Regions from separate parts of the Glacieibacterium megasporae genome, predicted to be linked through region 2. Evidence: riboswitches for the same ligand, from Rfam matches in the RefSeq annotation. Region 2 holds a riboswitch; each other region holds the start of a gene.
What was found. Region 2 has a riboswitch for cobalamin ahead of KTC28_RS05525 (TonB-dependent receptor plug domain-containing protein). Riboswitches for the same ligand answer to the same signal wherever they lie in the genome.
Positions count from the first base shown of each region.

Region 1: linked by a shared signal. The riboswitch ahead of KTC28_RS11030 (DUF1852 domain-containing protein) and the one ahead of KTC28_RS05525 (TonB-dependent receptor plug domain-containing protein) in region 2 are both predicted to bind cobalamin.
Region 3: linked by a shared signal. The riboswitch ahead of KTC28_RS01685 (TonB-dependent receptor plug domain-containing protein) and the one ahead of KTC28_RS05525 (TonB-dependent receptor plug domain-containing protein) in region 2 are both predicted to bind cobalamin.

Region 1 covers NZ_CP081848.1:2,328,769-2,332,623, forward strand. The annotation lists gene KTC28_RS11025 (methionine synthase) at 1-933, opposite strand, end outside; gene KTC28_RS11030 (DUF1852 domain-containing protein) at 959-1,942, opposite strand; cobalamin riboswitch at 2,066-2,297, opposite strand; partial or broken gene KTC28_RS11035 (nitrilase-related carbon-nitrogen hydrolase) at 2,531-3,310, opposite strand; gene KTC28_RS11040 (MFS transporter) at 3,620-3,855, opposite strand, start outside.
Region 2 covers NZ_CP081848.1:1,188,728-1,192,582, forward strand. The annotation lists gene KTC28_RS05515 (penicillin-binding protein 1A) at 1-285, opposite strand, end outside; gene cobU (bifunctional adenosylcobinamide kinase/adenosylcobinamide-phosphate guanylyltransferase) at 339-854, opposite strand; cobalamin riboswitch at 885-1,085, shown strand; gene KTC28_RS05525 (TonB-dependent receptor plug domain-containing protein) at 1,238-3,145, shown strand; gene cobO (cob(I)yrinic acid a,c-diamide adenosyltransferase) at 3,236-3,847, shown strand; gene KTC28_RS05535 (ABC transporter substrate-binding protein) at 3,853-3,855, shown strand, end outside.
Region 3 covers NZ_CP081848.1:347,878-351,732, forward strand. The annotation lists gene KTC28_RS01685 (TonB-dependent receptor plug domain-containing protein) at 441-2,348, opposite strand; cobalamin riboswitch at 2,499-2,700, opposite strand; gene KTC28_RS01690 (hypothetical protein) at 2,862-3,065, opposite strand.

The DNA.
Region 1 (3,855 bases), 1.1 Mb from region 2:
GTTCGTCGACGGATAGAGCTTGTCGGCATCGACAAACTTTAGGGCCTGTCGCAGCGTGTCGGCCACTTGCTCAGGCGTTTCGATGCTGTCGGTCGCCACGTCGATGGCGCCGACCATCACCTTCTTGCCGCGAATGAGTTCGATCAGGTCCATCGGAACGTGCGAATTCTGGCATTCCAGCGAGATGATATCGATGCTGGATTCCTTCAGCTTGGGAAAGGCCTTCTCATATTGCCGCCACTCGGATCCTAAAGTCTTCTTCCAGTCGGTGTTGGCCTTGATCCCGTAGCCGTAGCAGATGTGAACGGCCGTCTCGCACTTAAGCCCCTCAGCCGCCCTTTCCAGAGTCGCAACGCCCCAGTCATTCACTTCGTCGAAGAAGACGTTGAATGCCGGTTCGTCGAACTGGATGATATTCACGCCGGCGGCTTCGAGTTCCCTGGCTTCTTGATTGAGGATCTTGGCGAACTCCCACGCCAGCTTCTCGCGGCTCTGATAATGGTCATCATAGAGAGTATCGATCATCGTCATCGGTCCGGGCAACGCCCATTTTATCGGCTGCCCGGTTTGCCGGCGCAGAAATTTAGCATCTTCGATAAAAACCGGATTTTTGCGTTCGACGGTGCCGACCACCGTCGGCACGCTAGCGTCGTATCGATCGCGGATCCTGACAGTCTTCCGCGTCTCAAAATCAACCCCGTTGAGATGCTCGATAAACGTCGTGACGAAATGCTGGCGCGTCTGTTCGCCGTCACTGACGATATCGATGCCGGCCTGCCGTTGATCGTCCAATGACAGACGCAAAGCGTCTTGTTTGCCATCGACCAGATCTTTGCCATCTAACTTCCACGGCGACCAAAGCGTCCCGGGTTGCGCAAGCCAGACGGGCTTGGGCAAGCTGCCGGCAGTCGAAGTAGGTAGCAATGTGTTCATGGTAGCGGCCTTATGTCTTGATGAATCAGAGCGTGAGACTTGCGGACCATTGCTCGAGTGCGGTCTGATAGGGCTTGATCAGGCGTTCCTCGGTGAACCTGCCCTGCTCGACAGCTAGTCTGCTGCGTTCTTCACGATCGTAGACGATGCGAGTCAGCGAAAAGTCCTGGTACTTAAGACTTGGCTGATAGCGTTCTGCGGCTGCAGAGTTGGCGTTGTAAATTTCAGGCCGATAGATCTTCTGGAAAGTCTCCATCACACTGATCGTGCTGACCAGCTCAAGATTGGTGTAGTCACCAATCAGGTCGCCAAGATGGTAAAAGGCGAACGGCGCGACGCTGTTCGGGGGCATGAAATAGCGAACTTTCATCCCCATCTTGGCGAAATATGCGTCGGTGGCTGAAAACTCGTCGTTACGATATTCGAAACCCAGTATGGGGTGCTTGTTCGTGGTCCGGTGATAGGTCTTGCTGCTCGACACGCTCAGACAGATGACCGGCGGCTTGCAGAAATTTTCCCGATAGTCGCTCGAACTCAAAAAGTGCTTGAATAAATTGCCATGCAGGTCGCCGAAACCTTGCGGATCGCCAGATCCGGGGTGCGTCTTCAGGTGCTCCGACAGCAGAACATTGAAGTCATAATCGCGCACATAGGACGAGAAGTTATTGCCGACGATGCCGTCGATCCGCTCCTCGGTCTTTCGATCAACGATCTTTGTCTGAAGGATTTCGATCAGCGGGAAGACGTCGTCACGTCCTTCGGCATCGATACGCAACTCGACCGAGACAATCTCGAGCTCGACCGTGTAACGATCGCCCCTCGGATTGTCCCAGTGCGCGAGTGAATTGAAGCGATTGTCGATCATGCGCAGGGTATTGCGCAAATTTTCCCGCCGGCTCTCGCCCCTTGCCAGATTGGCGAAGTTGGTTGTGATGCGGGTATTGTCGGCGGGACGGTAATTCTCGTCGAACGCAATGCGATTTATCGAAAAGGCAAAGATTGTAGGCATCGACCGGTCACCTGCTTTTGCCGGACGAGAGGGCCGAAGGAAGAGCGCACAGGACCGGCAAGCCGGCGCCGAAGCCCCAGCCCTTGAGTCAAGCGCGATCCACCGGAGGAACCCCCGTCCGAGGAACGTATCGCGTCGGAGGCAGGTCTACTGACTTACGGGTCAATGCGACGGTCCCGGCCTTCCCAGCACCCTTGCGGGTGCCAGTGACACGAAATGGAGCCGCCGCTCGCCGCTTACAGTTGCGGGGGCAGCGCCGGATTCCGCTCTACGAGCGCCACCGGCTTCCCGTCTTAGCCCCGTCGCCCGGCTCATCTCTGAGTCGGAAACGGGGAACCTCGACAGGTCGGTTACACACCCAATGGCCATACGTGTCAACAGGCATATAAAGACATCTTTATATCGTTATGAGACGCACATGTGGTTCGACATGACGGTGATCTAGGTTGTCTCGCCCCGACCTATTATCGACGTCGCTGGATAGTGAATGACTGGCAGCTTTCAGAAAGCGGACAATCACGTTGAAAATGGCGAGTTGTAGATCAACGAATGCGGCAAAGTTCTGCGATCGCCGCGTCTCGGTGGCGTTCAGGTAAGCGTCCGCAGTCCCGGCCGCTCTCGCATGTCGATCTGGAGTTCGAAGATATCAGGACGGGAATAGTGGCCGGCGGTGTCGAGATAAAGCCGACCTTCCGCGACGATATCGGTATCGATAACCGCGTTCAGGGTCAGCGTGTCGTCTTGTCCGGCGGCAGCAATGATCGTCGCGTCGGGACCAACGATCGCGCTTCCGCCCGATTTGAGCAGCTCGCGCTCGGCTGGGATTGCTTCGAGCATAGCGCGAGCGGCGGGCTCATCGGCTTCGAGGCTGTCGAAGCCATCAAGCACCTGCGATCGAGTAAGGACGGTGCCGGCAGCAGCGACGAAGCACTGGCCTTCGAAGGCATAGTGCCGGCTGGCGAGGAGGTGAAGTTCGGTGACGGCAGGCCAGAGCGCGAAGTGAAGAACTTCACCATGTTGGTGCCGCGCTGCGCGAGCGAGCGGCATCCAGTGCTCCCAGCAGATGAGGGCGCCGACAGGACCATATTTTCCCGGCCAGGGTCCGAGGGTGCTGCCGTCTGCTGCGGCCCAGATCAGCCGCTCGTTGTGGGTCGGCATGATCTTGCGGTGGATGTCGCGCCTCCCCGGGGTCAGGCGCACGACGGTGTTGAATATGCTCGAGCCGCGCCGCTCCTGAATGCCCATCACGATCTCGACCGAAAGTTCAGCGGAGAGGGCGGCCAGATGCGCGATTTCACGCCCCTCGAGCTCGGGACAATTGTGCAACAGGACGCGAAATAGTGCCTCGGCGGGCTTGTGGCCAAAAAGCGCCGACCCGGGGGCGTCATCGAGCCATACAGGATAGCCGGGAAGCCATGCTTCCGGAAAACGATGACGTCGGCCCCGTTGCTCGCCGCCTGTCGGATCAGCCGTTCAGCGCAAACGATACTAGCGGGAAGGTTGAGAAAAACGGGAGGACTCTGAACGATCGAGATCGAGATCATCGGCATCGTGGCGCTTCTTCCGGAAGCGATGCGAGCACGCGGCTTTGGTGGTGTGGCTGGCGCAAGCTGGCGGCGGTGCTATCGACGCCGGGAAGGGGACCGGATCTGAACGACCGTTGCGCGTTTGTCGGTATCATTCTGGCACGCGCGTGCGGACCCATTGGCGTCGTAGAAGCGTGAGGCCAGCCAATAACAATCCGGCCGGGATCGCCATGAGCGAAAAGGCGATGGCGCCGCTGGTGCTCGCGAATAATATGGCGGTGAGCCGCGAGCCTGCGGTTCCACCCAACGCCGAAAACATCACCACCAAGCCCATCAACTCGGTATGCCGCGATTTTGGGCTGGCGGACAGCAGGACCGAGACGATCG
Region 2 (3,855 bases):
GTGGAAGAAGTCCTTGTCCTCGGCCGAGATATACGCCTGGACCAGCCGCGGCGGCAGTTCGTCGTAGCTCAGGTACAGGCGACGCTCGCGGCTGAAGCTCGTTAGGATCGTGCCGTCGTTGCCGCGCACGGTCGACGGCAGCGGCGCGGCGTATTCGGCGAGTTTCGACGCATCGGGCAGCCCGGTCGTCACCCACGCATACAGTCCGACCGCGGCAGCCGCGCCGAGCAGGACGAGCACGCCGAGAATGATTGCGGCGGTGCGGAGACGGCGGGCGGTGGTCACGGGGCGGGGTATAGCATGGCCGCGCGCGGGTGAAAGCGTGGTCTGTCGCGCCGCTATTTCAGTCGCATCGCGATCCCGGCGACGACCAGCCGGACATCGTCGACAGCGGCGGCGACTTGCTGGTTCAGTCGCCCGGCGACGTCGCGGAACTGCCGTGCAAGCGCGTTGTCGGGGACGATTCCCCAGCCGACTTCGTTGGTGACGAGGACGATGATCCCTGCGGAGGACGCGATTGCCGCGACAAGCTCAGCGCCTGCCGCGTCGGCGTCGACCCCGGCAAGCATGGTGTTGCTTGCCCACAAGGTCAGGCAATCGACCAGAAGCGTGCGACCGGCACTCGCCTCGCGGACGATTGCCTCGGGGAGGTCGAGCGGGCTTTCGACCGTGCGCCAGCGGGCATCGCGGTCGCTGCGATGGCGGGCGATGCGGTCGCGCATCTCGTCGTCGAACGCCTGCGCGGTGGCGATGAAGACGAGCTCGCCGCCGGAGGATTCGGCCGCGCGTTGTGCCAGCCGGCTCTTGCCCGAACGCGCGCCGCCGATGAACAAGGTCGATCGTGTCTCGGTCAAACTTGCTTGCCCCCGCCGCCGCGCGCCGATAAGGCGTCGATCGTGACAGGTTCCCAGAGATGGGATGAAAAGGGAACCCGGAAGCAGACAGTCGGTCTGTAATCCGGGGCTGTGCCCGCAACTGTAACCGGCGAGCCTTCGCCCAAGTGCCACTGGAGTTTACGCTCCGGGAAGGCGGGATGAAGGTGCTGACCCGGGAGCCAGGAGACCTGCCTGTCGCGGTCGTACCTTCGCGTGGACGGGGTGTTCCAAGCGATCGAGGTGAAATCCTCGCGTGTCGACGTCGTCGGGGTCGTGCGCGCGGGAAAGCTCCCGTGTCTTCGCGAATGCTGATGCGTGCCACCGGTGCATGCGGCCCCTTGTTGTCGATCAAGGGGATACCAATGCGCTCATTTCATATTCTACTCGCCTCCACCGGCCTCGTCCTGACCGCCGCCGCCCGCGCCGACGATGCGCCCGATACGATCGTCGTCACCGCCGACCGCACGCCCGAGCCGCTGTCGCGGGTCGGCCAGTCGATCACCGTCATCGACGCCGCCGAGATCGCCCGCCGCCAGGACAACACGGTCGTCGATCTGCTCCGCACCGTTCCGGGGGTCAGCTTTGCCCGCAACGGCGGCATCGGCACCGCGACGTCGGTGTTCATCCGCGGCGCTGAAAGCGACCAGACCGTCGCGCTGATCGACGGCATCAAGCTCAACGACCCGTCGGCTCCCGGCGGCGGCTTTAACTTCGGCAACCTTCTCGTCGGCAACATCGCCCGCGTCGAAATCCTGCGCGGCCCGAGTTCGGTGCTGTGGGGCAGCCAGGCGATCGGCGGCGTCGTCAATTTGATCACCGTCCCGCCGACCGACGATCTCCACATCAACGCGCGCGGCGAATACGGCTACCGCAACACCGGGCAGGGCGTCGCCAACGTCTCGGACAAGTTCGGTCCGCTGTCGGCGAGCTTCGGCGGCGGCTATTTCCGCACCGACGGCATCTCGGCGTTCGACGAGCGCAAGGGCGGCAAGGAGAAGGATGGCTATCGCAACTACGGCGCGAACGCCAACTTGAACCTTGCACTGAACGACAACGTGTCGGTCGACCTTCGCGGCTGGTATTCGGATAGCCGCGTTGGGTTCGATGGCTTTCCGCCGCCGAATTTCAGCCTGGGCGACACCACCGACTATGGCACGACGCGCGAGATCGTCGGCTATACCGGGATCAACGCCGCGCTGTTCGACGGGCGGCTCCACAACCGGCTCGGCTTCGCGATCACCGACACCCGCCGTCACAATTATGACGGGACGGCCGCCAACGCCGAGACCTTCGCCGGTAATGGGCGCAACGAGCGCTTCGAATACCAGGGCGTCGCCAACATCGTCACCGGCGTCGATGCGACCTTCGGGGCCGAGCGCGAACGTTCGCACTTCACGACGTCGAGCTTCGGCGGACCGGTGACGATCGGGACGCAGACGTTGACCAGCGGCTACGGCCAGGTCGTCGTGACGCCCATCACCGGCCTTACCGCAACCGGCGGCGCGCGCTACGATAGCCACAGCCGCTTCGGCGGGACGACGACGCTCGCAGGCAGCGGCGTCTACACCCCGAACGACGGCGGCACGACCTTCCGCGCGAGCTATAGCGAGGGGTTCAAGGTGCCGTCGCTCTACCAGTTGCAGAGTGAATACGGGAACCAGCTGCTCCGCCCCGAACGCTCGCGCGGCTGGGACGCCGGGGTCACCCAGCGCGGCCTTGAAGGACGGATCGAGGCGAGCGCGACCTACTTCAGCCGCACCAGCAAGGACCTGATCAACTTCATCTCGTGCAACACGCCGCTGACCGGGATCTGCGTCAACCGCCCGTTCGGGACGTACGACAATGTCGCGCGGGCGGTGAGCAAGGGCGTCGAGCTGACATTGTTGGTCCGACCGATCGACGCGCTGACGCTCCAGGCAAATTATACCTCGCTCGATGCCGAGAACCGCTCGCCCGGCGACGTCAACTTCGGCAAGCAGTTGCTCCGGCGGCCGAGCCAGACCGTCAATGTCCTGCTCGACTACCATTGGAGCTTCGGGCTCGACACCGGCGCGACGGTCACCCACGTCGGGCGCAGCTTCGACAATGCGTCGAACACGCGGCGGCTGCAGGGTTATGTCGTCGCCGACCTCCGCGCGGCGTATCCGCTGACGAAGCAGATCGCGGTCACCGCGCGCGTCGAGAACCTGTTCGACGAGAAGTATGAGACGACCTACGGTTATGGGACGACCGGGCGCGCGGCGTACGGCGGTATCCGGCTGAGCTACTAAAGCGATGACCGGACTCGCCGATCATGCTCTGAGTGCAGGTCGGCGGGTCCGGTGGCGTGACGTTGCAATTACCTTGCAGGAGAAGCCGTCGTGACCGAGACGCCCGAGGATCATGCCCGCCACAATGCGCGGATGGCGCGGGTCCAGGCGGCCCGCGCGCGGATGCAGGAGCGGCGGACGCTCGAACGCGGCCTGCTCATCGTCCACACCGGCAACGGCAAGGGAAAGTCGTCGTCGGCGTTCGGTATGGCGATCCGCAGCCTCGGCTGGGGGATGAAGGTCGGCATCGTCCAATATGTGAAGGGCGGCTGGGAGACCGGCGAAAAGACCTTTTTCCACGCCTATCCCGACCTGCTGACCTTCGAAGTGATGGGCGAGGGCTTCACCTGGGACACGCAGGACCGCGCCCGCGACATCGCCGCCGCGCGCGCGGCGTGGGAGCGGTCGAAGGAGCTGATCCTCGATCCGTCGTACGAGTTCGTCATTCTCGACGAGCTCAATATCGTCCTGCGCCACGACACGCTGCCGATCGCCGAGATCGTCGATTTCTTGCGCGACCGCCCGCTGACCAAGCATATCTGCATCACCGGGCGAAATGCGAAGCCCGAGCTGATCGAGCTCGCCGACCTCGTCACCGAGTTCGAGGAGGTCAAGCATCCGTTCAAGGCAGGCTTCAAGGCGCAGAAGGGCGTCGAATATTGATCGGCGTG
Region 3 (3,855 bases), 840 kb from region 2:
CCTGTCGGAATTGTTCGGAAGAGTCACCACAAGACATCGTCGGTGCCCGCATGGACGTCCGGGAGTGAAGCGACCTCTGCATCGCTCAGCGCCGTCAGATGCTTACGGTAGTCGGGCCGGACGACGGGCACCGCGGCGGCGCGAGTACCGCAGCGAGCAACGGGAGCCCGGGTTCGCTTCTGGGAACGGCCACGACTTGCTCCGAATCGTCGACACCGAAAGTTCCGGCGGTCGGACGTTTCAGCGCGCGCGATGCCTCTCGAGACGCCAACCGCCGCCGATCGTAGGCGATCACCGCATTCTTCTACGACTACGGTGATTATTCCCGTCGGCGGGTCGATCCACGCGGATTACGGTTCGGAGAACATTCGCCGTGCGAGGTCGATCCGCCAACTGTGCCCACGGAACGGATCGATCGAGGCGAGCGCGGTGGTCATGGGCTAATAGCTCAAGCGAACGCCGCCATAGGCCGCGCGCCCGAACGTCCCGTAACCGTAGGTCGTCTCATACTTCTCGTCGAACAGGTTCTCGACGCGCGCGGTGACCGCGATCTGCTTCGTCAGCGGATACGCCGCGCGGAGGTCGGCGACGACATAACCCTGCAGCCGCCGGGTGTTCGACGCATTGTCGAAGCTGCGTCCGACGTGGGTGACCGTCGCGCCGGTGTCGAGCCCGAAGCTCCAGTGATAGTCGAGCAGGGCATTGACGGTCTGGCTCGGCCGCCGGAGCAACTGCTTGCCGAAGTTGACGTCGCCGGGCGAGCGGTTCTCGGCGTCGAGCGAGGTGTAGTTCGCCTGCAGCGTCAGCGCATCGATCGGGCGGACGAGCAGCGTCAGCTCGACGCCCTTGCTCACCGCCCGCGCGACATTGTCGTAGGTGCCGTTCGGGCGATTGACGCAGATCCCGGTCAGCGGCGTATTGCACGAGATGAAGTTGATCAGATCCTTGCTGGTGCGGCTGAAGTAGGTCGCGCTCGCCTCGATCCGTCCTTCAAGGCCGCGCTGGGTGACCCCGGCGTCCCAGCCGCGCGAGCGTTCGGGGCGGAGCAGCTGGTTCCCGTATTCGCTCTGTAGCTGGTAGAGCGACGGCACCTTGAACCCCTCGCTGTAGCTCGCGCGGAAGGTCGTGCCGCCATTGTTCGGGGTGTAGACGCCGCTGCCCGCGAGCGTCGTCGTCCCGCCGAAGCGGCTGTGGCTGTCGTAGCGCGCGCCACCGGTCGCGGTGAAGCCGGTGATGGGCGTGACGACGACCTGGCCGTAGCCGCTGGTCAACGTCTGCGTCCCGATCGTCACCGGTCCGCCGAAGCTCGACGTCGTGAAGTGCGAACGTTCGCGCTCGGCCCCGAAGGTCGCGTCGACGCCGGTGATGATGTTCGCGACGCCCTGGTATTCGAAGCGCTCGTTGCGCCCGTTGCCGGCGAAGGTCTCGGCGTTGGCGGTCGTCCCGTCATAATTGTGGCGGCGCGTGTCGGTAATCGCGAAGCCGAGCCGGTTGTGGAGCCGCCCGTCGAACAGCGCGGCGTTGATCCCGGTATAGCCGACGATCTCGCGCGTCGTGCCATAGTCGGTCGTATCGCCGAGGCCGTAGTTGGGGGGCACGAGGCCGTCGAACCCGGCGCGGCTGTCCGAATACCAGCCGCGCAGGTCGACCGACACGTTGTCGTTCAGCGCAAGGTTCAAGTTGGCGTTCGCGCCATAGTTGCGATAGCCGTCCTTCTCCGTGCCGCCCCGGCGCTCGTCGAACGCCGAGATGCCGTCGGTGCGGAAATAGCCGCCGCCGACGCTTACCGACAACGGACCGAATTTGTCCGAGACGTTGGCGACGCCCTGCCCGGTGTTGCGGTAGCCGTATTCACCGCGCGCATTGACGTGGAGGTCGTCGGTCGGCGGGACGGTGATCAAATTGACGACGCCGCCGATCGCCTGGCTGCCCCACAGCACCGAACTCGGGCCACGCAGGATTTCGACGCGGGCGATATTGCCGACGAGAAGGTTGCCGAAGTTGAAGCCGCCGCCGGGGGCGGACGGGTCGTTCAGCTTGATGCCGTCGATCAGCGCGACGGTCTGGTCGCTCTCGGCGCCGCGGATGAAAACCGAGGTCTGGGTGCCGATGCCGCCGTTGCGGGCGAAGCTGACGCCCGGCACGGTGCGGAGCAAGTCGACGACCGTGTTGTCCTGGCGGCGCGCGATCTCGGCGGCGTCGATGACGGTGATCGACTGGCCGACCCGCGACAGCGGCTCGGGGGTCCGGTCGGCGGTGACGACGATGGTATCGGGGGCGTCGTCGGCGCGCGCTGAGGCGGTGAGGACGAGGCCGGTGGTGGCGATTGAGATGTAAAGTAAGCGCATGGCGGTTCCCTTGGTCAACAACAAGGGGCCGCATGCACCGGTGGCGCATCAGCATTCGCGAAGACACGGGAATTCACCCGCGCGCACGACCCCGACGACGTCGACACGCGAGGGGTTCACCTCGATCGCCCGGAACACCCCGTCCGCGCGAAGGTACGACCGCGACAGGCAGGTCTCCTGGCTCCCGGGTCAGCACCTTCATCCCGCCTTCCCGGGGGGGTAAACCCCAGTGGCAATTGGGCGAAGGCTCGCCGGTTACAGTTGCGGGCACAGCCCCGGATTACAGACCGACTGTCTGCTTCCGGGTTCCCTTTTCATCCCATCTCTGGGAACCTGTCACGATCGACGCCTTATCGGCGTGCGGCGGCGGGGGCAAGCGAGATTGACCGAGACACGATCGACCTTGTTCATCGGCGGCGCGCGTTCGGGCAAGAGCCGGCTGGCCCTTTTAGGTCTTCATGGACGCCGAGATCGAAACGACATCCAGTCTGTCAGCGTGATTATCAACGCCCGTTACTGCAGGTGGTCTTGACCATCGAAGAGGCGTGCATGCGCCAGTATCAGATGGAGGTAGCGTTCCAAAGCCCGATGCCAAGCCGCGCGGTCGCCAGCCAGAAATGCGGTTTCGGCTTCGTCGAAGACGGCGTCGGCCTCGGCTCCGATGAGGTCCGAGGCCGACAGGACAAGTTCTTCGGTCCAGAAGCTAGGGGAGTCCATCAACCAGCTCCGTCACTACGGTCGGCGGCGGCGGTTCGGTGGCCGACATTCCACATTACTACGATCAGCTTGTCCGTTAGCAGCGGCGATCGTCGCGCACGCAACGCTTTGAGACACGATCCCGCCGTCGACGGTCATGACGGTGAAGGGCGGTATGAGGCGCGGGGCTTGGGAAATGCTCGGCCGCGGGCCCCCGCAACAAGTGAGCGGAGAATGGCCGCACGGGTCGTTCCCCATGTTACGACAGGCTTGCCCTCGGCCGCCATGACCGTCGCGAACAGCACAATCGAGAAGGCTGTCATGAGCTGTTACGAGACTGCGATGGAACGCAACGAATACGCGCAACACGAATGAGCAGATCCGTTCAACGAGTGGGGTCAGGCCAACCTCCTTATGCGTTCGCCCGATCTCGCGTCGATCGGGATGTGGGACGCTCGACGAAAGTCGAGCCTACCCGTACCAGTCGGGCAAGCGGTATCTTTATGCCGTGCTCGCAAAGTGCATCATCGCCCTCGATGCCGCGGAGAGCGACAAACGTGCCGCGTGCAAGGAGGACGCACGAAGGCGATCCCTCGCGCCGATCCTGAAGCCGGCATGCTTCGAATTCTGCCCCGGTCATGAAATCAACTTACCATCTACCGCTAGTACGACAAGGTGGGACAAGCGAAATGCGGTCTGCCCGACCCGCAAAAGACGCAATTCGAATTCGCGAGACCCCCTGATCCGCCATTGCGAAGCCCCCGCGTTCGCCGCTGCATGCCCGTCCATGCCATTTGCAACGGACGTCGCA